2 regions of the Paenibacillus sp. GCM10027626 genome follow, and region 2 is predicted to be linked to the other one. Evidence: riboswitches for the same ligand, from Rfam matches in the RefSeq annotation. Region 2 holds a riboswitch; the other holds the start of a gene.
The links. Region 2 has a riboswitch for ZMP and ZTP ahead of rpiB (ribose 5-phosphate isomerase B). Riboswitches for the same ligand answer to the same signal wherever they lie in the genome.
Positions count from the first base shown of each region.

Region 1: it holds a riboswitch for ZMP and ZTP, as region 2 does, so the genes downstream of both, ACFQ0N_RS36170 (DJ-1/PfpI family protein) here and rpiB (ribose 5-phosphate isomerase B) in region 2, are expected to answer to the same signal.

Region 1 covers NZ_JBHTHC010000036.1:20,791-28,205, forward strand. Annotated here, with positions in the region: gene ACFQ0N_RS36150 (carbohydrate ABC transporter permease) at 1-678, shown strand, start outside; gene ACFQ0N_RS36155 (carbohydrate ABC transporter permease) at 692-1,687, shown strand; gene ACFQ0N_RS36160 (GH36 C-terminal domain-containing protein) at 2,025-2,183, opposite strand; gene ACFQ0N_RS36165 (class I SAM-dependent methyltransferase) at 2,337-3,101, opposite strand; ZMP/ZTP riboswitch at 3,555-3,635, shown strand; gene ACFQ0N_RS36170 (DJ-1/PfpI family protein) at 3,683-4,282, shown strand; gene ACFQ0N_RS36175 (GNAT family N-acetyltransferase) at 4,300-4,779, shown strand; gene ACFQ0N_RS36180 (GlcG/HbpS family heme-binding protein) at 4,963-5,439, shown strand; gene ACFQ0N_RS36185 (FtsX-like permease family protein) at 5,492-5,977, opposite strand; gene ACFQ0N_RS36190 (ABC transporter permease) at 6,373-7,275, shown strand; gene ACFQ0N_RS36195 (carbohydrate ABC transporter permease) at 7,291-7,415, shown strand, end outside.
Region 2 covers NZ_JBHTHC010000013.1:120,156-127,570, reverse strand. Annotated here, with positions in the region: gene ACFQ0N_RS23535 (serine hydroxymethyltransferase) at 1-323, opposite strand, end outside; gene ACFQ0N_RS23530 (TIGR01440 family protein) at 372-929, opposite strand; gene rpiB (ribose 5-phosphate isomerase B) at 916-1,371, opposite strand; ZMP/ZTP riboswitch at 1,577-1,659, opposite strand; gene ACFQ0N_RS23520 (low molecular weight protein arginine phosphatase) at 1,712-2,332, opposite strand; gene ACFQ0N_RS23515 (manganese efflux pump MntP) at 2,354-2,914, opposite strand; gene ACFQ0N_RS23510 (L-threonylcarbamoyladenylate synthase) at 2,995-4,083, opposite strand; gene spoIIR (stage II sporulation protein R) at 4,223-4,891, opposite strand; gene ACFQ0N_RS23500 (stalk domain-containing protein) at 5,142-6,035, opposite strand; gene prmC (peptide chain release factor N(5)-glutamine methyltransferase) at 6,110-7,042, opposite strand; gene prfA (peptide chain release factor 1) at 7,066-7,415, opposite strand, start outside.

The sequences.
Region 1 (7,415 bases), on a different contig from region 2:
TGGATTCCGTTTTTCATGGAATCGGTCGCCATGATCCCAATTATTATTCTGTTCTCGATCATTTCGGCGCTGTTCCTGAATCAGAAATTTCCGATGCGCTCGTTCTTCCGCGCCGTGTTCTTCCTCCCGGTGCTGTTCACGACGGGAGGCGTCGTCATCAACCTGCTTGCGGCGAACACGGGTGGCGGGGCGGCGGCCGGCATGTCGAACACGCTGACGCTGCAGTTTTTGCAGGATCCGAACCTGCTATCGTTCATCCATTCGTATTTCGATCCGAAAATAGCCGGCACCGTCACGGACATTCTGGATTCCTTCGTCATCATCCTGTGGTATTCCGGCGTGCAAACGGTACTGCTGCTGGCTGGGCTGCAGAGCATTTCGCCCACCGTGTACGAAGCGGCGTCGATCGACGGGGCCAACGGTTGGGAGACGTTATGGAAGATCACGCTGCCCGGTCTCGTTCCTTTTATCCTTATCGTTGCCGTGTATTCTGTGGTCGACCAGTTCACGCTGTCCGCCAACCCGATTATGGGGATGATCCAGCGCAATATGTACGAAGGAACGCGAGGCATGGGCTACGCCAGCGCAATCGGATGGCTGTACGTCACGTTCGTCATGCTGATCCTTGCGGCCATCTTCCTCATATTCCGTAAAGCACTCGTTCAGAGAGAAAGGTAAGGAGGTGTCCGACTTGAATGTTCTGCAGAAAATCCGGCACAATGTTGCGATTGCGGCGTTACGGAGGGGAAGCGTGCGCCACAAAGCGAAGGCCGTCATCCTCGGCACGAACAAAGAAAAGCAAGGGCTATTGAAATATGCGCTGATCTATTTCGTCCTGATCAACCTGGCCCTGATTTATATTGCGCCGATGGTATCCATGCTTAGCACCTCGCTCAAGACGTTCTCGGATTTGATAGACCCGACGACCAAATGGATTCCAAAAAGCTTGAACACGATCAACTTCAAGTACGCCTTTGACGCGCTCAAGATCGTCGTCACCTTTCACGATGACTTCAGCCTGTGGGAAAATTTGCGGCGATCCACACTGTTCAATACGCTGTCTATCGTCTTACCATCTGCCATATTGCAAATGTTCTCGTGCGCCATCGCGGGTTATGCGTTCGGCAGAATGAAGTTTCCGGGGCAGAAGCTGTTCTTCGCGCTGTTGATCCTGACGTTCGTCATCCCGCCGCAAACGCTCATGATTCCGCTCATTTGGACGTACAAATCGTACGGCCTGCTCGATTCGCCGTTAGCGTTCGTCGGGCCCGCATTGTTCGGTCACGGCTTGAAGGGCGCTTTGTTCGTCTTCATGTATATGCAATATTTCAAGAAGTTTCCGAAGGAGCTTGAAGAAGCGGCCGTCATCGACGGCGTCGGGGCCGTCAAAATGTTCTGGAGAGTCATGTTTCCGCTCGCGAAGCCGGCTATCATTGTCGTGCTGTTATTCTCTATTGTGTTTCATTGGAACGAAAGCATTTTGACCACCTATTTCTATCCGAAGTTGCAGACGCTGCCCATCATCACGGGCGCCCTACAGCCAGAAGGCGAAACGCAGCAGCAGCTGTTCCTGCTGCCGGTCAAGATGGCCGCCGGCCTGATCGAGCTGGCTCCGCTGCTGATTTTGTACATGTTCACGCAAAAGTGGTTCACGGAAAGCATCGAGCGAACCGGGCTTGTGGAGTGACGGGCGGCCTGAGTTGATCGTTTTTACATCGCACACCAACTGGGAAATCGCTATGACCCACGAGAGACGTGAACAGGCATTTGACTAGCGCCAGTAAAGGAAATCCGTCTCAAAGCCCGAATGGGCCACAACGCATTTGGAAAGGGGCTGTCCCAAAAGCGAAGGACGCCCCTTCTTCAATTTGTAAAATAAAAAGAAACCTTTCCTTGTAAAGGAGAGATTTCTTTTTATTGATTTACATAAAATTAAAAACTTGCTACATTGAGCTGTTTTTGGGAGAAATTAACCTTACACTTTAGCGACAGCCCCCTTCGTTATTCCGCGCGGAAGCGGAACACTAGCTTTGGAAATCTCCATGTTGCAGTGGTAAAGCGATACCTGCATACATGAGCTCGTCGCCGCCGTATACTTCGCCTGTATCTACATGGTGGTAATTCCGCTGAGGGTCGAGTCCTTTGAGCTTCAGGCGTGGCTTTGCAAATGGAAACCCCGCCATTCATTACTCCCGGTCGACATCCTTATCGTTGATCGGTCAGATTTGTTGAAAGCACCCTTGACGGGTGCTTTTCTCATGCAGGGGGTGGGAAGGGGAAGGGATCGCGTCCGTTCGCGTATGGTTGCAAATACATGTCCCCCGCGTCGTCTATCGCTATCCTATTTGCCCGTAATACACTTCCGTCTCGTATTCGAATGCGACGCGACCGTCCCGTTCATGCCTAGCGTACAGCTCCTCCAGCTTTGCCTTGAACGCCGCGTACCGCTCGTCTCCCGGCAGCGGCGTATAGGACGAAGAAGCCGTCCTACCGGCCAGTTCCTCCATATTGAACAGCTGGCGATTCGCAAATTTGCGCAGCGTATAGTCGCCGTCCCGAAAGAAGGCGCCGTACTGCTCCGGACCGAGCCGCGTATGCTTCACCTTGTCGTAATCGCTCGCATAGTCGAACAGCAGTCGATCGTACTCCTCCGCGAAGGCGTCGGAATCGACCCGCCGCTTGTTCCATATAAGGGCGACCGGACCGTCCGGCTTCAGCACGCGCGCGAATTCTTTCCTCGTCTGTGGCAAGTCGAACCAATGGAACGCCTGGGCGACGGCGATGGCGTCCACCGACCGCTCCGCCAGTTCCGTCCGCTCGGCCGAGCCTCCCACCGATATGTATCGGTCGCTGTACCGTTCCCGCAGCAACGTTTCCGCGGCAAGCCGCATATCCGCGTTCGGCTCCACGGCGTATACGGTTGGCCCTCGCTCCAGCAGCAGCTCCGTAAGCTTGCCCGTTCCCGAGCCGACGTCCGCGATCGTCCCGTTCGTGGGGAATCCGGCTTCGCCGAACAGCAGGTCGATCCCCTCCGCCGGATAGCCCGGCCGATACTTGACGTACTGCTCCACCCGATTGGAGAAACGGATTTTGCTGTCCATCTTTGGATCACGCTCCTTCATATTCTTCGATTATAGCAGTCTGCCCCATTGCCGCAGATGCGGTTTCAAACCTAGCAAACTTACTATATTATACCGAAGTTTCACGATTCATGCAGACAGGTTCTTGTGGGGGAGTACCAGCGAAGCTGATACCACCCCTATTTGACGCTTACTTATAGTGGCAAAAAACAGGCTAAAACTGGAACAATCCAGTGTTGGCCTGCTGTTCTTTGCCACTAGGCTACTTGCCAAAGCGAGATAAAAACTAACGGCTGCTGGCCAAATGCTCTACAGACTAAATCGTTAGTATTAAACCAACTTATAAAGCTATTATCGGATGTTCCGTGACGTAAGGAAAAATACATCCATTATCAGCCATCAACAGCTGTGATTGATTATCTCTTGATAACATCTTTACTTCATTGAATATTCAGACTATAATTAGAGTAAATATTTGGTATGTGTGACTGGCGTAAACGTGGAGACCCACGAGGGAGCACATATTGTCATATGCCGTACGCCTGGGCAAAGTGTTTGGTCGTAGACTGAACGCTTTTATTTATTTTTTGGGAGATGATGACATGGAGCAGGCACGGCAAGCAAGAAATGTAGCAATTTTGATTTTTGAACATGTTGAGCCGCTAGATTTTGTTGGACCATTTGAAGTTTTTATATCTGGAAGCAATGACGGAAAAGACTTCAATGTTTACACTATTGCAGAACATGATAGTCCTGTAAAAGCATTCGGGGGTTTAAGCATTAACCCAACGTATACGATCGCCACATGTCCCAAACCTGATATTTTGATTGTTCCTGGAGGTTGGGGAAGCAGAAAAGAAATGCTGAACGAAACGATTACAAAATGGATTAGGGAAGTATCGGACGAAATTGAGATTATCTTATCTGTTTGTACGGGCGCCTTAATCTTGGCAAAAGCCAACTTACTGGATGGATTAAACGTAACAACAAACCGTTCGGCTGTAAATGAATTGAGGGACATTGTACCAGCTACAACTGTAATTTTAGACGAAGCTCGATATGTTGATAATGGAAAAATAATATTATCCGGTGGAGTATCAGCAGGCATGGATGCCTCTTTATATGTTTTAGAAAAATTATGGGGTAAAGACAGGGCAATAAATGCCGCAAATATTATGGAATATGATTGGAAGAAGGCTTAATAAAAGGGGGAATTCAGGTGCATATTCGGCTGCTAGAACATAAAGACCAAAATAAGATAGAAACAATTATGAGCGAATATCCTCTGCAGTTCCCTAAGTTCATTATTGAAAAATATCCTGCGCGCTGGTCAAAATTTTTAGCAACGAAGAATGCATTTGAGGAAGATGGGTATTATGTTGCAACCAGCGATCTTGACAAGATTATTGGTCATGCTGGTTATATATTTAATGACGAATTAGATCTCTACGAGATAGTCGGGGTTGTGGTAAAGAAAGGGTTTCAGCGGCAAGGTGTTGGAATGGCTTTAATCAGTACGATTTGCAACAAAATTAAAGAAATGAATGAAAAAAAGATTATTCTTTATACATTAGGTCATGTAGGAAATGAAGATACAATAAAATTTTATTGTCGTTTGGGATTTGATTTGGTTGCTCACGAAAAGGACTTTTATACAACTGATTACCATAGAGTTATGTTTACTAAAACTCTAGGCTAAGGGAGAACAATCGAGTACACATGCGTAGCCTTCTGCGAATTCATTGGTTGAATTTTTCTCGCAATGGGTTTTGGCGGATGCAGTGCAGAAAAAACGCTTTAGAGTAAATTTCAATAGTTGAATGTTACAATTTTTCGTTTGTGTGCATATCTTGTAAGCAGTAACAGGAGAGGATGTGAGGGGGTGGCAAAGCTGTCTTTGGAGATGGCAAAACATCTGTTAGCTGTGGCCGAACAAAAGGCACGGCAAATGGGCATCGCAAGCAATATCGCCATTGTGGATGATGGGGGCAATCTTATAGCATTCGTGAGGATGGATAACGCTCGGATTGCCGGGATTAGCATTTCCCAGGATAAGGCTTGGACTAGTGTTAGCATGCAGATGCCAACAGCAAATTTGACTCAGGCAGCACAGCCGGGCGGACCTTCTTTCGGGGTAAACACAACCAATCACGGCAGAATCGTCATCCTTGGCGGAGGTATTCCTCTAATAAAAGGTGACCGGATCGTAGGAGCAATCGGAGTCAGCGGGGGAACAAGCGTCCAAGACACCGAAGTTTCTAATAGCGCGGTTCAAGCGTTCCAGGCGATGCATGATAAGCCAAACCCTAACATTAACGCCCGAATCGGAAATGTTCATTTCCAAGGGTCATCTCGTTAAATGATTTACTCCCCTCATAAGTAGTCAGGTTATATAAAACCAAAACCTGCTGCTATGAGGGGAGTATTTCTATGAATACCGCGAAAAGCTGGCACCATGACATAACACCGGGGCCCAACATGATATTTCCGCCGCCAGCACCTTGCGATGTGCTTGATTGTGCCTCTTCGGCTTGATTCTGCAGTAACATGTCGGATACAGGCTGTGTAGCAACAGTACCTACACCTAATCCAATGACAAGACAAAAACAGGTAATTGTAAGAATTTCAAACCAGAGTCCAATTGCCACCTCCGCTTTTTTCATCCCCATCGCCCTAAGAACACCAATTTCATATTTGCGTTCCCTGATTGAGATAGAAGCAAGCAATAGTAAAATAATCGAGCCGAGTATAATAACAACGACCATAAATGTGATGGAAATACTCTTTAATCCCTCAACGGGCTTTACGACTTTTTCATAGGAAGCGGTGTCCGTCTTAAAATTGAAAAGATCAGAAAGTCCTTTTGCTCTAACCTCTGCTTCGAATGGCTCCAGCATTTCGGGGCTTTTCAGATAATAGGTTACATCTACATTAACTCCTGTCTCATTAGCCTTGCGCCCTCTTGTACATTGTCGGAATTCATATCAGACGGGGCGTCAACACTCATATTGGCTGTAAAAGTTATTACATCGCCGACGTTAATCTTGTTTAAGTCACGAAGCTCGACGCTAAACAATACAACCTTTAATTAACCTTAATTTCTCTAATAAGGTTGTTTATTTTTATACCTCAATAACATCGTATTGTGCGAGCCTTAAGTAAAATGAACAGGGCGACAGGGAGGACCTTGCCCGAAAATTTTGTACCATATGCCGAAGAATGTAGGGGCCGGCGCATCGCCCATCCTTTTACAATGAATGAGGATAAAGCGCACCCGGAAGGAGATAGATTCATGCAAGCTCTGTTATCGACAGTGAGAAAACATGCCGTCATGTACGCGTTGCTGGTACCTGGCATGCTATACTTCGTAATGTTTAAATACATTCCGATGGTATATATGGTTGCCGCTTTTAAAGAAATCAATATTGTGAAGGGGTTGTGGGACAGTCCGTGGGTGGGCTGGGATAATTTCAAGTTATTTTTTCAAGGTGTCTATTTTTCACAGATCATTGGCAATACGCTGCTCATATCATTCTACAAAATCGTATTCGTTTTTCCGGCGCCCATCCTGCTTGCTATTATGCTGAACGAAGTCAGGACCGGCTGGTTCAAAAAGATGATTCAGACTTTAACGTATTTGCCGCATTTTTTGTCGTGGGTCGTCATTTACGGCTTGATGGTTGCGTTTCTTGCTCCGGGGGAAGGATTGGTCAATCAATGGCTTCGGGATATAGGGATGCCTTCCATATCGTTTTTATCGGAAGAGTCGTGGATTCGCCCTTTGCTCGTATCCAGCGATATGTGGCAGGGAGTTGGCTGGGGGGCCATTATATACCTTGCCGCACTCGCCGGCATCGATCCGAGTCTCTACGAAGCTGCCACGGTTGACGGCGCTTCCAAGTGGAAGCAGCTATGGCACGTTACACTGCCGGGGATCCGTAATGTCATTATTTTGATGTTCATTTTGCGCATTAGCCACATAATGGATGTCGGTTTCGACCAAATTTTTATGATGATGAACCCGCTTAATCAAAGCAAGGCCGACGTCATCGAAACGTGGGTATACCGGGTCGGGCTGCAGGAGATGCGGTTTGGGCTGGCTACGGCGGTCGGACTGTTCAAGTCGGTGATCGGCTTCGTACTGGTGTTCGCTGCAAACCGGATCGCCAAGCGATTTGACGGTCAAATCTGGTAATCAAGGGGAATAGATATGGTCAACAGAAGCTTTTACGGAACGTTTGCCCGCGCTTTGAACGGCGCATTATTGCTGCTCCTTGCCGCATCTTGCGTACTGCCGTTCTTTTATGCGCTCAGTGTTTCGCTTACTCCGATGAC
Region 2 (7,415 bases):
GGCTTCAAAGCAGCCAGATATACAGCCATGTTCGCTTGAGCGCCGGAGTGCGGTTGAACGTTGGCATGCTCTGCGCCGAACAATTCTTTTGCGCGGTCGCGCGCAATATCTTCGACGATATCAACATGCTCACAGCCGCCATAGTAGCGTTTGCCCGGGTAACCTTCAGCATATTTGTTGGTCAAGACTGTACCCATAGCCTCCAATACTGCTTCGGATACGATGTTTTCAGACGCAATCAGCTCAATATTGTCGCGCTGGCGCTGAAGCTCAAGGCCAAGCGCTTGTAATACTGCCGGATCCTGTTTACGCAAATGTTCCATTGTTCAATTCCTCCTGTAATGTCGTATATATTTTTTACTATCTATCGCTCAGCATGAACGCTGGTTATCCTCCAGTCCATACACCGCCCGCTCACCGCCGATAAGCTTCGGCCTTGTGTATGCCATGGTCAAATGCGCTTCTCCGATCGAGCGAATTGTCGGACGAAGCGGCACCGCAACCCGCCGCAAATGCATCCCGATAAAAGTATCTCCTATATCAATTCCTGCGTGGGCCTGAACGGACTCAACGAGACAAGCATCCGGCAAAGTGCGGTAAGCGTAGGCAGCCATCGAGCCGCCGGCCTTGGCCACCGGCACGGCCGCAACCACTTCCAGGCCATAACGCTCTGCCGCCGCCCGTTCAATGACCAGCGCCCGATTAAGATGCTCGCAGCATTGAAATACCGGATGAAAGCCGATCTCCGCCCGCACCGCTTCAATGCCTGCATAGATCGCCTCTGCAGTTGCGCTTGTCCCTGATGTGCCGATCTTCTGCCCGGCAACCTCGCTGGTGCTGCAGCCGATCACGAGAAGCTGGCCGGCCTGCAGCCGCGCTGCCGCTGCCAATTCACGGACTACTGTCTCAATTTGCTTACTTATTAGCATGAGCCGCCTCGATATTCATCACTTTATTGATGCGCCCGATATGTCGCTCGCCGCCCGAAAAAGGCGTCTCCACCCATGTACGGACAATTTCCTGTGCCAGTCCCGGGCCAATTACCCGCTCTCCCAGCGCCAATACGTTCGTATCATTATGCTCGCGCGTTGCTTTGGCCGAGAACAAGTCATGAACAAGCGCACAGCGGATTCCAGCTACCTTGTTAGCTGCAATCGACATTCCGATCCCTGTGCCGCAAATCAGAATACCGCGGTCCACCTTGCCTTGAACGACCCGTTCGCAAACAGGAAGCGCATAGTCCGGATAATCGACTGACTGCTCACAATTACACCCAAAATCTTCCACCTCGTGACCAAGCGATTGCAGTAATGGAACAATCTCATCCTTCAGCCGATATCCTGCATGATCGGCGCCAATAGCGATTTTCATGGAAAAAACCTCCCGATTATTTCGTCTCCTGACGAAAAATGTCGAATTGCATCGTTCCAATTATACCCCAATTCGCCGTTAAAGTGCGTGTCCAAAAAGCAGGTTTTCAGCACCGGGGGGCTGCGGTCCCTCTTTACAAGAAAGTCAGCTTTTTGAACAGCCTTATAAAAGACAAAAAAGAGCATAACGTGCATCTACGCACGCTGCTCTTTGCCCAGGCGACCGGCCGTATGATCCGATGCTCCACCGTGGTTTGATCCACTTTCGTCGCCAGTCACATCGGAAACCGTCTTTTGTTGTCTTTATCATACCGGATCGGTACATAAAAATCAATCCGCTTTTATTCCCCTAGCGCATCGAGCCGGTTGCGGTCTTCCCCGCGCTCCAGCATATCCAGCAGCTTGTCGAGCGCTTGGCCAATTTCGGCAGCGCATTGTTCATACGTCTCCTGCGAGCCCCCGAACGGATCGGCAATATCGAATTCGGGAACGAGCCGCTCCAGCTCCAGCAGCCGCCTTCTCTCCACTTCCGACAGCTGCTGGCCCAATGCCTGCTTCATCTGCCATTCCGTGTATATCCCCTCAAGCTCGGCAATCGTCGCCAGCACTTCCTCATCGCAATTCACATATTCTTTTAATGTAAATGTCTTGTTCACCGCTTCAGGGAATTGATGCAGCAGCGATTTCTTATGTCCGCTCGTCATCGTGAGCACCAAATCTGCCCAATTGACCATTCCGCCATCCAGCGCCTTCGAGCAGCCTGTGTGCTTAATCCCTCTCCGCTCCAAAGCTGTGCGGGAATGAGCCGAGACCGGAAGGCCGTCTATCGTGGAAACTCCGGCTGACCGCACCTCAATCTGCAAGCCGCGGCGGCTGCCATTTGCATTTAACAGCGCTTCTGCCATAGGCGAACGGCATGTGTTGCCCGTACAGACAAATAAAATCCGTTTTACGGAGCTCACCTGATCTCCCCCCTCTTGCTGCTATAGTATAAACAATAATCCGAAAGTAAACAAAATAATACCGCCACACGCTTCGCCATATTCGCCGAGATTCGGGCTGACGCGTCTGCCGATCAGCAATCCGACAATAGACAGCACCCCGCCAAAAAAGCCGAACGACAGCACGGTCAAAACAATATCCGCTGAAAACATGCCCAGCGATAGTCCGACCGAAAAGGAATCAATGCTGACGCTGAGAGCGAATACGAGCATTCCCCAAGCTTTACGGTGATCGATTGAACGCACCGCCTCACCGCGCAAGGAGCTGTATACCATATGAGAACCGAGCAAAAGCAGCAGCGCCCCGGCAACCGTTGTAGCGACATGACCTAGAAGCGAGCTCATATACTTTCCGGCAAACATCCCCATCAGCGGCATTAAAATATGAAATAATGCTATGAGTGTACTAATTTTCAGTATATCTAGCAGCCGGATCCCTTTTAAGCCGATTCCGATTCCGAGCGAAAAAGCATCCAGCCCGAGCGCAACTGCCATAATAAGAATCGTGAGCAGTTGCCCGGCCAACAAGCCGGCCTCTAGCATTGTCATTCCCCCTGTCCCATACTTCTCCATCATATGCGGACAAGTAGGGATTCATGACGGGGGAAAGAGCTTCAGCCAAGCTATAAATCAACGATTTGATGTCCTGCCGCTTTCACAAGCCTGTTCATCAACGCGCGGCCGATGCCCGATTCAGAGCAAGCCTCCGCCCATATTTGCGCTGTCTGCCGCTCGTCAAATGTTCGTAAGGCGGCGTACAGGCCAGCTGCCGCTGTCTGCGGGTCAGCCGCGCTGCCAACGACAATAACATCGTCTGCGGCAAAATAACCGGCATGTTCAGCAAAAGCCAATACACCGGTTCGCTCTCTGCGCTGAGAAGCAGCCTTCACTTCAGCATTAATATAAGCGGCCACAGCATGGATTTCGCCGCGCACAATCCGCATCTTGCCTTGAGGCGCATAGTGGGCATATTTCATTCCGGGGGAGCGCGGCGCACCATCCAGGACACTGCTGGTGAGAGCGGCATCCTCTTCCACTTCAGGGGCGATCTCGCGCAGCGCCTCAGCCGTCACTCCGCCCGGCCGCAAAATGCGAACAAGCCCCTGGTCGACTTCTACGACAGTCGATTCTACTCCAACACGGGATGGCCCGCTATCAACTATGCCATCGATCAGCCCTTGCAAGTCATGCCGCACATGCTCAGCATGCGTCGGGCTCGGGCGTCCGGAACGATTCGCACTGGGCCCGGCAAGCGGGCACCCCGATCTGGCGATCAGTTCCAAAGCAATCGGATGAGCCGGCATGCGGACAGCTACCGTATCAAGCCCCGCCGTTACAGCCGGCGGGAGCGCACCGGGACGGACGGGCAGCACAAGGGTCAGCGGCCCCGGCCAAAAGCGCTCCATTAGACGCGCTTCAATCTCCCCATAGGGCAGTACAAGCTGATCCAACTGTCTGCGGTTGGCAATATGCACGATCAGCGGATTGTCCGAAGGCCGGCCCTTCGCCGCAAATATTCGGGCGACCGCCTCGGCGTTGCGCGCGTCAGCACCCAGCCCGTAAACCGTTTCGGACGGAAAAGCTACGGTGCCGCCTTCCCGCAGCATGTTTGCCGCTTCATTCAATGCCTGCGCGGCTGCCTGTGTAAAACCGCCGCTCTGAATGTCTGCCTGCTCCCGCTCCACATGCCAAATTTGAGTGTCAATACTCATGAATACTTCCCAATCCTTCGCCTCGATATTCAATCATGTCTCTCATTATAGCACACTGCTATTTTTGACAAAATTAATATATGAAAGACCGGGTCTGCAGCGAACCCGCTAGCATGCCCGACCCGGCCACGCAATAGATTTAAAACAAGTTTTTAAAGAAATCGATAATAGCCTCGATGAGCTCCCACAAGAAAAATTTTACTTCCGGCTGTTCCGAAGCGTCATGGGCACTCCCATTGTCCTGTGCCGCAGTGCTCGCCGCCGCATCCGCGGCAGCAGGGGCTGCAGCTGCCTCGCCGCTCACCGAGTCGACGAAGCAAAGCGGAGGAAACAGCACACACCACCAGTTTTGCCCTTCACCGCTTCCCAAAGTGATGCGCAACGCTTCATAATCGCCGGCAGGATATACAGTATTGCCGTACATTTTAGTCGGAAAAGGCACCACGCCAAGCTCCGCTTTAAATCCGTATGTGAAGCCGCGCTGCTGCAATTCGTGCGCGACAATCTTTTCGATTTCACCCATATGAGCGTGAATGGTTGCTCTGGCCTGTTCAATCGTTTGCGGCTCAGTCACCCATGTGTTCATCGCTTTGACGACCGCATCGCGGACAAACCGTTTGACGGCTTGATCGGCTGCGCCATCGGAATTCGCAAGTATGCGCAATCGGATTGATTCTGCAGGAATTTCGCTGCCGGCAAGGGCGGCATCGGCATGCTGACTCTCCCAGCTCATTAAGAGAACTGCAATCACAAACAATAGATAGCCAAACGATTTACGATAGGAAAAACGGGAATGAGTGCGAATCATATACACAAGCTCCTTTGTGGCACCCGTCGGTGCGTGGCTTGCGTTCCGGAACGTTTCTATCCCCTATTATGTCCGGCGAATCTATCATTTAAACCTGTGAGAAGAAAATGCTGATGCCTTCCTTGGCGCGAGGCAAGTTTCTTCCCCTTAAATTTTATCGAATTTATCAGGTAAACCATATAAACTCTATAAAATCGAAAAAATCCTATCAGGCTGCAATAGAAACTTGCAAAATGCCTGATAGGATCTATTAATTCTGAGTATCTTTCAATAGCGAAATAATCGTGTCAAAATCTTGGACGGTTGGCGCTTTGGCATCCTCCAAAATATCTTTGTAGCCGAACCGCACCTGCTCGCGCCAGAACTCCGCCAGTTCCAACGGCGTACTGCCCGACTCTGATTTGATCGCGGGATTAGCGCCTTCCTTCAGCAAAAACTCGACAACCTGAGGCAGCCCCTTCTTGACCGCATTATGCAGTAAAGTATATCCCGCATAATCCGCGCTGCGTTTATCAATTCCCATGCCATGCTTGATAAATAATCCAATGATATCGGTCGACTCATCGGCAAAAGTAAAGATCGCCGGTCCTACCGGGCCAATCAGCACTTCCGGGTCGGCTCCTTTACTTAATAGCTGAGCCACTTTATCCGTATCCTTGGCCTTTACGGCCTCGTATAAATCATTTTGCAGGGATGACAGCACCCAGACCACGTTCAGGCCCCCCTGATACAGCTCAACCTTGCCGCCGCTTGCTGTGCCGGCAAAACGAAGCGGAATATAGGTGACGCCATTTTTTATGACCGGCGCCAGCGGCATTGTCTCCGCCTTTCCATTGATAAGCGCTGTTGCAGAATTAACCGTGAGCACGATGCTGCGCTCTTCATTTTTACCTACTATTTGCTGCGTCTTCTTGTTCCAGCTTACGCGCAAGCCCAGCTGCTCGAACACCGAACGAAACGGCACCATCGTCGTGCCTTTTTGAATATAAGGCTGAATGGGCAGCTTTAATTTATTGCCATCCATATAAATATCGAAGGTCGGAGTAGTATCATGAATTTTCTCAGCGGCAGATACAGGAGCAACCGCCTGCGACAAAAGCATTGCCGCAGCTACTAAAATAGCGCCGAGCCTGATCTTCTTCATATCGCTCCTCCTAATCATAGATTGGGACGCATAGTACTTGAGGGCTGCTAGGAATGTTGGCAATTTACTCTATGTTAATCGGGCTGCGACGCATAGTCAATCGCCATTACATGACGTTTTATACCCGCATAGTCGCTAATAATCTTTATATCTCGCCATTTTTCACAATTACGAAGCAGCCTGGCCACCGCTTCCGCCTGCCCCTGGCCCAGTTCGAAAGCAACAATGCGCGGTACGTCTGCAAGACCATCGAGCTGCTTAATAATTGCGCGATAGGGATTCAAACCATCCTCACCGCCGTCAAGCGCCATAAGCGGCTCAAAATCGCGTACCTCCGGCTGCAGCTCCAGGATATCTGCTGCTGGTATATAAGGCGGATTAGAAACGAGCACATCGATCCGCTGCTGCGACTGCACAAAGGGCTGCAGCAAGTCGCCCTGCACAAAAGTAAGCTGCCCGGCAACTCCATGACGCTGTGCATTCAGCCGGGCGACTGACAAGGCATCCGGGGACAGATCAGATACGATCAGCTCCCACTGCGGCCGCTGTACAGCCAGCGTGACCCCAATCGCCCCGCTGCCTGTACCGACATCCAGTACAACCGGGCGCGCCGGCGCAGGCCACAAGCGGTCCGCCTCTGCGAGCACGGCCTCTACAAGCAGCTCCGTTTCCGGACGCGGGATCAATACAGCGGGCGTTACTTGAAAAGGCAGCCCGTAAAACCACTGCTCTCCGATAATATACTGTACCGGCTCCCCCTCCGCTTTACGCCCAATCCAATTTGCCCACTTTGCAAATCGTTCTTCCGGGAACCTTTCGCGCCAATCGCGCAAGAGGCCTGACCGCTCCAGGCCAAGCAGATGCTGCATAAGCAGCTCGGCATTAGCTCTCGCTTCTCCAACGCCATGCCCTTCTAAAAATAAAGAAGCCTGAATGCAGGCTTCTCCTATAGTCGCCGGCGTCTGCCGCAATGCAGCCTCCGCACCGTTATTGTTCAAGCGCTCCATTATACAGCGCCCCTCTCTACTTGTTACGCAAGATTTTCCTGCTCGAGCATCTCGGCTTGCGAAGCGATGGTCAATGAATTCACGATTTCATCCATATCGCCATTCATAACCGCATCCAGCTTATGCAGCGTAAGGCCGATCCGATGATCGGTTACCCGGCTTTGCGGATAATTATATGTTCTGATCCGTTCGCTGCGATCGCCTGTGCCGACTTTGCTTTTCCGCTCTCCGGCATATTTTGCTTCCTCTTCTTGGCGGCGGACGTCGTAGATCCGGGCGCGCAGCACCTGCAGCGCTTTGGTTTTGTTGTCATTTTGCGATTTGCCATCCTGACAGGTCGCCATAATGCCCGTCGGGACGTGCAATACGCGAA